One region of the Lysinibacillus sp. CTST325 genome, then DNA from elsewhere that is predicted to be linked to it. Evidence: riboswitches for the same ligand, from Rfam matches in the RefSeq annotation. Region 1 holds a riboswitch; the other holds the start of a gene.

The links. Region 1 has a riboswitch for S-adenosylmethionine ahead of metA (homoserine O-acetyltransferase MetA). Riboswitches for the same ligand answer to the same signal wherever they lie in the genome.
Region 2: linked by a shared signal. The riboswitch ahead of ACYQ73_RS25715 (bifunctional homocysteine S-methyltransferase/methylenetetrahydrofolate reductase) and the one ahead of metA (homoserine O-acetyltransferase MetA) in region 1 are both predicted to bind S-adenosylmethionine.

Annotation. Positions count from the first base shown of each region.
Region 1 is NZ_BAAFHO010000002.1:169,671-175,700, forward strand. Features, by position in the region: gene ACYQ73_RS06275 (hypothetical protein) at 101-403, opposite strand; gene ACYQ73_RS06280 (hypothetical protein) at 400-1,005, opposite strand; gene ACYQ73_RS06285 (TSUP family transporter) at 1,037-1,819, opposite strand; gene ACYQ73_RS06290 (TrmB family transcriptional regulator) at 1,945-2,727, shown strand; gene ACYQ73_RS06295 (nucleotide excision repair endonuclease) at 2,800-3,171, opposite strand; SAM riboswitch class I at 3,367-3,477, shown strand; gene metA (homoserine O-acetyltransferase MetA) at 3,626-4,561, shown strand; gene ACYQ73_RS06305 (GerAB/ArcD/ProY family transporter) at 4,625-6,030, opposite strand, start outside.
Region 2 is NZ_BAAFHO010000019.1:51,223-57,252, reverse strand. Features, by position in the region: gene metH (methionine synthase) at 1-1,755, opposite strand, end outside; gene ACYQ73_RS25715 (bifunctional homocysteine S-methyltransferase/methylenetetrahydrofolate reductase) at 1,748-3,595, opposite strand; SAM riboswitch class I at 3,684-3,782, opposite strand; gene ACYQ73_RS25710 (protoporphyrinogen oxidase) at 3,908-5,296, opposite strand; gene ACYQ73_RS25705 (protoglobin domain-containing protein) at 5,567-6,030, opposite strand, start outside.

The sequences.
Region 1 (6,030 bases):
TGTTTCGGAATATTTCGGTTTTTCTATTTATCGTGTTTTGTTAATTTAGAGATTATTCGGCTTTATGAAGGAACCATTTGGTTATGTCCCAGCCTCTTTATTATTTAGACAAGAAGCAACGGATAGACTGTCCAAAATCGTGGATAGAACGTTCGAAATCGCGGATAGAATCATCAAAATCGTGGATAGTGCCTCTGGATTGATGGATAAAGCCTCCAAAGTGACGGATAGACCCTCCGGAGCGACGGAAGGAATCGCTGAAGCGACGGATGAAACCTTCGAAGTGAAGGAAAGAACCACTGAAACGACGGATAGAACTTGAAGCGACGGAAGGACCCTCCGGAGCGACGGAAAGAATCACTGAAGCGACGGATAAAACCTCCAAAGTGACGGAAAGAATCACTGAAACGACGGATAGAACTTGAAGTGACGGATAGACCCTCCGGAGCGACGGAAGGAATCGCTGAAGCGACGGATGAAACCTTCGAAGTGACGGAAAGAACCACTGAAACGACGGATAGAACCACTGAAACGACGGATAGAACTTGAAGCGACGGAAAGAATCACTGAAGCGACGGAAGGACCCTCCGGAGCGACGGATAGAACTTGAAGTGAAGGAAAGAACCTCCGAAGCGACGGATGAAACCTTCGAAGTGACGGGAAGAAACACTGAAACGACGGATAGAACTTGAAGCGACGGAAGGACCCTCCGGAGCGACGGAAAGAATCACTGAAGCGACGGATGAAACCTCCAAAGTGACGGAAAGAATCACTGAAACGACGGATAGAACTTGAAGTGAAGGAAAGACCCTCCGGAGCGACGGAAGGAATCGCTGAAGCGACGGATGAAACCTTCGAAGTGAAGGAAAGAATCACTGAAACGACGGAAAGCCCCTCCGAAATGATGAATAGAACGTCCGAAATCGTGGATTGAACCCCAAAAAATCGTGGATGAAACCTCTGAAATGACGAATAGCCTCTCCAAAATAAAGGAATAGAAGCCAAAGTTTTGTCGACAAGCAAAGACGCCGTAGAACTAGATATCTACGGCGTTTTTTATGTAATCATAAGCATTTTTAGTTAACAAAGTAATCGTTACGATAATAAATAATACGCGAACAAAGCCGCTCCCTTTTTTAATTGCCATACGTGAGCCTACCATTGCACCAGCAATTTGAGCGATACCCATGAGTAAACCATAAGCATAATGAATCTGACCTAAGTAGGCGAACATTAAAAGTCCGGCAAAATTACTTGCTAAGTTTAAAAATTTCGCATTTCCTGCTGCCTTTAAGAAATCGAAGCCGACTAATAAAAAGCTAAAGATTAAAAATGAGCCAGTTCCTGGACCAAGAAACCCATCATAAAACCCAATGGTAAATAACAACAGCATGAATAGGACTAAGTGCGTAAACTTTAAATTTTTGACTGCAGCTACTGAACCCCAATCTTTTTTAAAGATTGTATAGACAGCAACAGCAGCAAGCATTATAAGCATGAGTGGTTTTAGTAATTCAGGATTGATTAAATGGACAGTCCAAGCCCCAAAAAGTGATCCTATAAAGGCTAGGGGAAAGTATTTGATAACTGACCGAATTTCTAGCTGACCAGAACGATAAAAAGAAATGGTTGATGTCAAAGAACCCATGGTGCCGGCAAGTTTATTAGTTGCTACGGCTGCTGCTGGATTTAAACCAGCAAACATAAGGGCAGGTAATGCGATTAAGCCACCACCGCCAACGACCGCATCCACAAAGGCGGCTAAAAATCCAAAAGATATTAATAATATGACTACATTTAAATCTACTTCAAATAGCATGTTTACACCTCTTTAGATAGTTACTACTGAAATAGTAACTAAATTTCACGAGGCTGTAAAGACTAATTTTTTTGTTGGCTTATCATCATAGCCTTAACTTATAATAAAGGAAACGGAGGGATCGAATGGTTGAATTAATCGCCCAATTAAAAGAACTGGGATTCACAGAATATGAAGCAAAGGCCTATACTGCACTCGTCCAAAATAGTCATGTTAGTGCTTATCAAGTAAGTAAAAACTCCGGTATCCCTCGTGCAAGAATATACGACATACTTGATGTACTTGTTGAAAAAGGGTTAGTACTGAAAGAAGAAACGGCAGATCAAACGACATACTCTTCCATACCTGTCGCTGTGTTTTTACAACAAATTCAGCAACGCTGGCAATCTAACTTCTCGTCGATTAGTGATCGATTAGAAAAGTTGGAGGTAAATGAGCAGGAAGCGGAGCATAAGGTTGTCACGTTAAAAGGAAAAGAGGCAATCGTCAATTATTGTCAGTCTTTATTAAAAAAAGCGGAGAAAAAAGTCTTATTATCCATGTGGGAAGATATGTATGAAGAATTGCGGGAAGATATACATGAGGTAGCGAAGCATATCCCTGTTCATGGAATTACCTTGTATGTGGAGGACCATTTAGCTTCCGTTGACCAACACCGTATCACTCGCTATACGAGGAATGCGTCTACACCTCATTGGTTTATTTTATCGGTAGATGGCAAGCAAATGATTTATGGTCACTCTCCTTCAAATCAGGAAACGGCTTTTATTACCAATGATCCTGTTCATATCTATTTATTAGAGGATTATGTATGGCATGACGTGCTTGTTAACCGCCTTTTAAAGCGCGATGATACGGAGCTTGAGGAATGGATTACTAAAGAACGTAAAGCATTTTTCTTAGAATGAAAGTATTGAAAAAGAATCTGCAAGCCGTCATGTACATTACAGAAGGCGAGCAGATTCTTTTTTCGTTACATATTAATAAAATACTTTATCAACATTGTATTTAGCGCGGAATGAATTGATCGCGTACGTTTCGTAAATTTCACGTTCCATTGGATCTTCCACTTCATACACTTCAATTTTGAAAATTTCATCACGATGATTTTTCATTGGTGACACATTGTCCTCAAAATGCTTTTTAATACGTTGACGAATTTTACGTGCTTTACCTACAAATAATAGTTCGTTCTGTTCATTGTAGAATAAGAAAATACCACCGTTTTCACGAGTGATTTTATGGAAGTCGATAAAACCATGGTATGGTGTGATTGGCACATCTCCAGGCTTTAAATCTTGTTCGCGTTGGCGAATTACTAAATCTGGTTTTGGAAATTCAATTTTAATCAAACTATTCACGTTCCTCTCTGTTACTAAAGGTATATGTTAACATAAGTACAGCATGTTTACCATCAAATAATGAATGTAAACATTCAAGATTAGTGTTAAACAAATTACATAATGACATGCATGATTAATAACAAAATATTCTATGTATTATTGATATTCTTAATTGTTCATGTTACAATTCTTTTTAATTAAATAATCTTATCATGAGAAGTTGAGGGATTTGGCCCGATGACACTTCAGCAACCTCTAACGAGAGTTAGAAAGGTGCTAATTCCAGCAAAGGATTTGTCCTTTGAGAGATAAGAGTGAACGTGGAAAAATCCTTCTCATTCTATCTCATATGGAATGTGGGGGATTTTTTAATTTTATCGTTTGACATAATGAACTTTGCGCAGGGCCCGTGCATTGATTAATTGATTTTAACAGAGAGAAATAAAAGAGAGGGGAATGCAAGATGCCAATTAATATTCCGAAAAACTTACCAGCTGGAGAACATTTACGTGAGGAAAAAATCTTCGTCATGGAAGAAGATAGAGCAAAAACTCAACAAATTCGTCCGTTAAATATATTAATTTTTAACTTAATGCCAGAAAAAGAAAAAACAGAACTGCAATTACTTCGTTTATTGGGGAATACACCTTTACAAGTAAATATTACATTTTTAAATACTGCTACACATGAATCGAAAAATGTCAGTAAATCACATTTACAGTTATTTTACACGACCTTCAATCAAATTCGTCATCGCCGCTATGACGGCATGATTATTACGGGTGCACCAGTAGAAAAAATGGAATTTGAAGAAGTGAACTACTGGCAGGAAATTTCAGAAATTATGGATTGGTCCAAGACAAACGTAACATCTGTTTTACATATATGTTGGGGTGCACAGGCGGCGTTATACCATCATTACGGTATCGGTAAAATTGGGCTTCCTGCTAAATGCTCAGGTGTGTATTCTCATGTCATTACGGATTTAACAGTGGATTTAGTTCGTGGCTTTAGTGATTTATTTACGGCACCACATTCACGTTATACATCCGTATCAATTGATGAAGTACTTAGCCATCCTGATTTACGATTACTATCGTATTCTGAAGATGCTGGTGTTTTTATTGTGCAATCTAAGGATAATAAAAACATTATGATTACGGGTCATCTCGAATATGATGCAACGACTTTAGCTGATGAGTATAGTCGTGATGTTGCGAAAGGATTAGATATTGATGTCCCTGTGAATTACTTCCCACAAGATAATCCAGCAAATGAACCGATTAATTCATGGCGTGCCCATACACATTTATTATTCTCGAATTGGTTGAACTACTATGTTTACCAAGAAACACCATACGAATGGGATTTTGTTGATGAAATTGAATATCATATTTAATATCTCAAATAAAAATGATGACCTTGTTATTACAGGGTCGTCATTTTTTTCGCATTTAAGCTGTTAATTTTCTGATGAATTGTTATTTTTATCACTGTTTGGAGTATTGCCGGTATCGCTATCATTTTGTGTAGTATTGCTACTACTATCAATTTGAGAAGAATTATCGTTATTACTAGTACTTTCATTTTGAGTAGCATTACCGGTGTTGCTACTACTTGCATTTTGAGAAGAATTGCTATTACTATCAATTTGAGAAGAATTATCGTTATTACTATTACTTGTACTTTGAGTAGCATTTCCGGTATTGTCGCTACTTACATTTTGAGAAGAATTATCGTTATTACTATTACTAGTACTTTGAGTAGCATTTCCGGTATTGTCGCTACTTACATTTTGAGAAGAATTATCGTTATTACTATTACTTGTACTTTGAGTAGCATTTCCGGTATTGTCGCTACTTACATTTTGAGAAGAATTATCGTAATTACTTTTACTCGTATTTTGAGAAGAATTTCTGGCATCGCTATTACTATCACTTTGAGTAGAATTATCGTTATTACTACTACTTGTACTTTGAGAAGAATTTCCGGTATTGTCGCTACTTACATTTTGAGTACAATTTCCGTTATTATTACTTGCATTTTGAGAAGTATTTCCGGCATTGATACTACTATTAGTTTGAGTAGAATTATTGTTATTACTACTACTTGTACTTTGAGTAGCATTTCCGGTATTACTGCTACTATCACTCTGAGTAGAAGTATCGTTATTATTGCTACCTGCACCTTGTGTAGCATTTCCGTTATTACTACCGCTTTCATTCTGTGTACTACAAGTATTACTTCCTGGATTACCGTTAATTTTGCGAAGTTTCGCGACAAGTAATAAAACTAATGGTAATAAGATTGCGAAAATAAAGGAAAAAATAGGCCAGGTTTCTCTATTGTAAATATCTGAATGAATGATATTAGGATGAACAATTTGTGAAAGTCCAAGGATAATCATTCCGAATGGAAAAATGAGCGGTCGATGATTTTTAATTTTACATATTTGTGAGATGCCGATGACCCCAGCGTAAAAAAACATAAAAGTTTTAATATAAATTGATATTATCCACATGGCTGCCATAATAACTTCAATACGCTGCAAAAAATTCCCGATTGAAATTCTTTGGGCTAATGAATAGCTAGGAAATGTCCTAGAAGCAGTATTTGCCGGACCTAGGACAAGGATAGCCAGTGTGATGATAGCAATTAAGACAATCCCTCCAAGAATTGTGCCAATGTAAAAACCTTTTTGTGCGGATTTATGGACGTTAACAGTAGAAGGAAAAATCATTAATAATATGACAAGTGGGAATGAAAAAATACCCATTAATCGAATAATACTAAAGAATAATGATTTTGCTGGTACTTCCATTATTGGCTGTAGATTTTCCATATGGACAGATGGTGAAATACAAACTA
Region 2 (6,030 bases), on a different contig from region 1:
CTCAGGAATGGATGCATAACGTTCTAGCTTCTCCGTATTAACAATTGCATAATCTAAACCAGCCTGTGTACAGTGATATAAATATACGGCATTCAGTACTTCACGACCTACTGGTGGTAATCCGAATGAAATATTACTTACCCCGAGCACCGTTAATGTACGTGGCATTTTTTCTTTAATAAGGCGAATTCCTTCTACCGTTTCAAGTGCCGAGCCTATATACTGCTCATCTCCTGTACCTACTGGGAACATTAATGGATCAAAAATAATATCTTCAGGAGCAATTCCCCATTTTTCTGTTAACAATTTATATGAACGTTCAGCAATTTCTAGCTTGCGATGTCGATCAACTGCCATGCCTTGCTCATCAATTGTACCTACAACTAAAGAGGCACCATATTTTTTCACTAACGGTAGAACTGCGTCAAAACGCTCTTCGCCATCCTCTAAGTTAATAGAATTAATGATAGCCTTCCCTTGAGAAAACTTAAGTGCTTCCTCAATTACTTTTTCATCTGTCGAATCGATCACAAGAGGTACTTTTACTTTTTTTACAACCTCCTGCATAAAGCCACGCATATCCGCTAATTCATCGCGGTCAGGATTTGCTAAACAAATATCGATCACATGTGCTCCATTTTTCACCTGAGCACGCGCGATTTCTGCTGCTTCCTCAAACTTCCCATCAATAATTAAATTTTTAAACTTACGAGAGCCGATGACATTTGTCCGTTCTCCAATAAATAATGGACGCATAGAGTCGTCATACACTAATGGCTCTATTCCTGATACTACATGACCATGTGTAGCATCTGGTAATTGGCGAGGCTTTTTGTCCTTTAGCACCTCTCGGATAGCTGCAATATGTGCTGGCGTTGTACCGCAGCAACCTCCGACAATATTTAGCCAGCCCTTTTCCGCAAAGCCTTTTAGCTTTTGTGACAATGATTCAGGGGACTCATGATAGCAGCCTTCCTCATCCGGTAAGCCTGCATTCGGGTAACAGCTAATATAGCCTGTTGAAAGCTCTGCTAGTGAACGAATATGATCAGTCATAAACTCTGGTCCAGTCGCACAGTTTAAGCCAACTGACAATGGCTTAATATGCTCGATGGAAATGTAAAAAGCATCAATTGTTTGACCGGCCAGTGTCGTTCCCATCGGTTCAATTGTTCCAGATATCATCACGGGAAGCTCTTTTTCAGTTGCCTTAAAAGCACGAGATATCCCCAATGTTCCTGCCTTAACATTCAACATATCCTGACTAGTTTCTAGCAACAGAACGTCCGCTCCGGCTTCGATTAATGCCTTTGCTTGAACATAGAAGTTTTCCTCTAACTCATCAAATGTAATACCACCTGTAACCGATAAGGTTTTTGTAGTTGGTCCCATAGCTCCCGCTACAAAACGTGGCCAATCGGATGTTGAAAACTCATCTACTACTTTGCGAGCAATTTCTACAGCACGTTTGTTAATTTCTTCTGCCTTCGCACCTAGATCATATTCATTTAATACAAGTGGTGTACCTCCAAATGTATTTGTACAAATAATATCTGCTCCAGCCTCTAAATATTTGCTATGAACCTTTTCAAGCACATCTGGTCTAGTTAGCACAAGATTTTCATTACAGCCATCATATTCCTCGCCGCCAAAATCCTCTGCCGATAAATTTTCATTTTGTAGCATTGTTCCCATTGCGCCATCAAGAATTAATATTCGTTTCTCTAGTTGCTCTTCAATTATGTGCTTAGCCATTTATACTTACCCCTTTTTTCTGTTCATCCAATTGCTCAATAAATTTCATTAATTCTAGCGTCATATCGTAGCGTAAAAATGGTGTGATGAGGTAAATACCATTGAAATATTCCGCTGCTACTTCTACTAATTCTTTAGCAATTGCAATTCCTTCTAGTGTTGCGCGTTCCTTATCATCGCCACAAACCTTCATACGTGCTAACGCATCATCAGATAGTTTGATGCCTGGCACTTCATGATGTAAGAACTCTGCACTTTTATAGCTCGTTACTGGCATAATGCCTATATAAATTGGTGTTTCTAAATGCTTTGTCGCCTCGTAAATTTCCACGATTTTTTCCTTTGAATAAACAGGCTGTGAAATAAAATAATCTGCCCCATGTTCAATTTTCTTTTCTAATCGAGAGACAGCGCGATCTAATACACGTACGTTAGGATTAAATGCAGCCGCTACAGAGAAATTCGCCTTTTTACGAAGCGGTTTCCCTGAGAACGATACACCCTCATTTAACTGTTTTATTAATTGGATTAGCTCCATTGAGGAGACGTCATAAACGCTAGTTGCTCCTGGGAAATCGCCTACCTTTGTCGGATCTCCAGTAACTGCTAAAATATCATGAATCCCTAGTGCATTTAGTCCCATTAAATGTGATTGAAGACCAATTAAATTACGATCTCGGCATGTTATATGGGTTAACGGGCGTACCCCATGCGTTTCTTTCAGTAAGGCACCCATTGCGACATTACTAATTCTTGGAGAAGCAAGAGAGTTATCGGCCATCATGACTACATCTGCGCCCGCCTCATATATTTTTTTTGCCCCTTCAATAAAGCCTTCAATTTCTAAATGTCTTGGTGTATCTAACTCCACAATAACCGAGCGTTCACGTTTTACTTTTTCATGTAATGGCTCATAATTTGCTGGCTCTGCCTCACGGACAACCTCTACTTTTTCTGGCTTTGCATACTTTTCCTCAACCGGGGATAGCTCCTCTAAGTACTTTTTCGCTGCAGCAATATGCTTTGGAGTCGTACCACAACAGCCACCAATTAAACGTACCCCCTGATCACGAAGCTCTACAGCTGCTCGACCAAAATAATCTGCCTCCGACTCATAAACGACACGCCCATCCTCCAAATCAAGAAGAGAGGCGTTCGGATACGCTGACATAAATGCCTTCTCAGGAAGCTCTACTCCTTCAAATGCTTGGATAGTATGGTGAGGGCCTAAGCGACAGTTAACACCTACGATATCAGCACCTAACGCTTCAAGTTTATGTAAGGCGCTATTTAAGCTCATTCCATTTTGTAATATTCCTGGTTCGTGCATAGAAACTTGAGCAATAATCGGTAATTTCGTTTTAGCTCGTAGCATTGTTAAAGTCGCCGTTAGCTCTTCAAAATCATAATATGTTTCAAGTAAAAGGCCATCAGGATTTCCTGCAAGTAAAACAGTTGCCTGCTCATCAACGGTTGCTAAAATTTCCTCTAACGTTGCATCACTTTTTCGAATACCACGGATTCCCCCAATAGTACCTAAGACAAATTGTTCACCATCTGCCGCTGCACGTTTTGCAATCGTTATAGCGGCTTCATTAAACTGCTGTACACGAGACTCCAACCCATAGCGGGCTAATTTTATGGCATTAGCCCCATAAGTATTCGTCTGAATAATATCAGCACCAGCTGCAATATATTCTCTATGAATCTTTTCAATTAATTCAGGTCTCTGTACATTCATTTCCTCATGACAGTACTCCAAGCCATAGCCGTATAAAACCGTACCAATTGCACCATCCGCTGTAAGAACATGCGTTTTTAACCTTTCAAGCAATCCCATAAAACTAACCTCTCTTCCTTAATCTTTAAAATAAAAAAAGCCTTCTTTCATAAAAAAAGAAGGCTTTTACGTTTCGTAATTGTTTTCCTTCTCATCTTCGACACACGGTCTTCTGGATTTAGCACCTGACAATAAGTTGGTTGCTGAAGCTTCATAGGGCCAGTCCCTCTGCTTCTCTTGATAAGAATTTAGTATGAATTTTTTAAATAATTAAAAGAATCATATCGTTTACGAACGATAGAGTCAAGACTATTTCACTGAACGAAGGATAATTTTTACGAAATTTATAATATTTTGATTTATATCAAACAATTACGATAGTTTTTCTACAAGCTCCTGACCAATTTTTTTACCATTTTGAATACATGCACCTATGCCTACCCCAAAATAAGAGCATCCCGCTATTGATAAATTTGGATAGTTTTTCTCGAGCTCTCGTAAGAGACCTTGCAACGCTTCACGATGTGCCAAGTCGTACTTCGGCATCTGGTCGATCCATTTTGTCACGTCAACTACAGTTGGTTTTTCCTCAATCCCCAAGCTTTTTCTTACGTCCTCTAGAGCTACAACTGCTAACTCTTCATCCGACATCATACGCAATTTCCCATACTCAGGGTTAATGCTCTTATAAAAAAGTCGTACAAGTAATTTCCCTTCTGCTGAAGTGTGTTTCCACTTGCGACTTGTCCACGTTGCTGCATTACAGATAACATCCGAATTATGTGACACAATATAGCCTGTTCCATCTGCTGGTAATCTATTATCGGGAACATCAAATCCTAAATAAATCGTAATGGCGGATGCAGTATTAAATTGTTCAAAATAGCCGTTCAAAGATTCATCCTGTAATAAGCTTTGTACCGCTTCATTTGGCAGTGCCAATACAACATGATTCGCTTCAATCATTTTACCGTTTGCTAACGTAACAGCGTATAGATTCTCCTGCTTTTTAACACTAGTAGTGGCAATCCCTTTTATAATTTCTACATCCGTTAACGTTTCTTCAAGTCGATCAATTAGTGATGATAAACCATTTTTAAATGAAATAAATTTTTTATTAGCGGCTTTCACAAATTGTTCCCTGTTTGCATCGAAACCTTTAATAATACTACCGTAATCGTTTTTGTAATCAATTAAATACGGTAAAGTGGAAGCAATTGAAAGTTGATTTAAATCTCCAGAATATACACCTGCAAGTACCGGTGCTATTTGGTTTTGAACAAGCTCCTCACCTAAATAATACGTTAAAAATTCCCCAATCGAGCTTTCCTTTGTAAACCTTTCATTCGGCATTGTTAAATCCTTTAATGCTTCTTTTTTACCTTCCTCTGATACAAGCGTGCTTTCCTCAAGAGATTGTAAGCTCATAGGAATACCGAACGTTGAGTCTGCTGGGATGGCATGTAGCTCATTATTTGTGTAAATATACGAAATACCTGTTTCGTTGTACACAAGATTTTGTTCAAAATTTAGTTCCTCTACTAACTCCATGACACCTTTATGACGCGCTACAATAGAATCTGCTCCAGTTTCCATGATGAATCCTTGTTCATATGCAGAGTGAAGCTTGCCACCAAGGTATGTATTTTTTTCAACAAGTACAAGTTTTACATCTAAGTTTTTCTCCTGAACTTGGCGTTGTAAATAATGCATCGTACACAATCCCGTAATTCCGCCACCTAATACAACAACTGTTTTCATATTAACCGCCCCTATTTTTAGTTCTTTATTTAGTATAAACTTTTTTTATCGAAAATTACGTTCAACCCTTTACAAATTTAGCAAAAATGGAGCTATCCAGCACATTGGACAGCTCCATTTTTTTCATATTCAAATAGCCTATATTCGCTAGAGGCTTTTATCTCCATAACGGAAATTATATATAAACAGTTAATATAGTGTTATTTGTGCCTTAAAGTGTGTAGCAAAATAGGAAACAACAATTTTCTTTGCCTTTTGCTTTTCTCTAAATTAATTTAAATTTTGTGCAAAGCTAGCTAGTTTTCCAGCTGAGTTTTTCACTTCGTTAAAGGCAATACCTAATTCACTTAGTACTTCTACTATTGCTTGTACTTCTTTTTCCATCTGACCATTTTGGTCTTTAGCCTCGGTCATAGCTTCTAATATGTTAGTAAATTGTCCTTCCGTTTGAACCATATTTTCCTCACCAGAGGCTACCTCTTCTTGAATATTACTAAGCGAATGAACAAGTTTATCTGTCCGTTCATTCGTTTTATGTAGTAACGTTGCTACCGATGTGACAGATTCCTTTGTTTGAATCGATAGTTTTCTCACTTCATCTGCAACAACACTAAAGCCTTTGCCCGCTTCTCCAGCACGAGCCGCTTCTATTGCCGCATTTAAAGCCAACAAGTTCGTTTGATTAGCAATATTTGTCACAACGTTCATAATCGATTCCATTTCCTTTGACATAT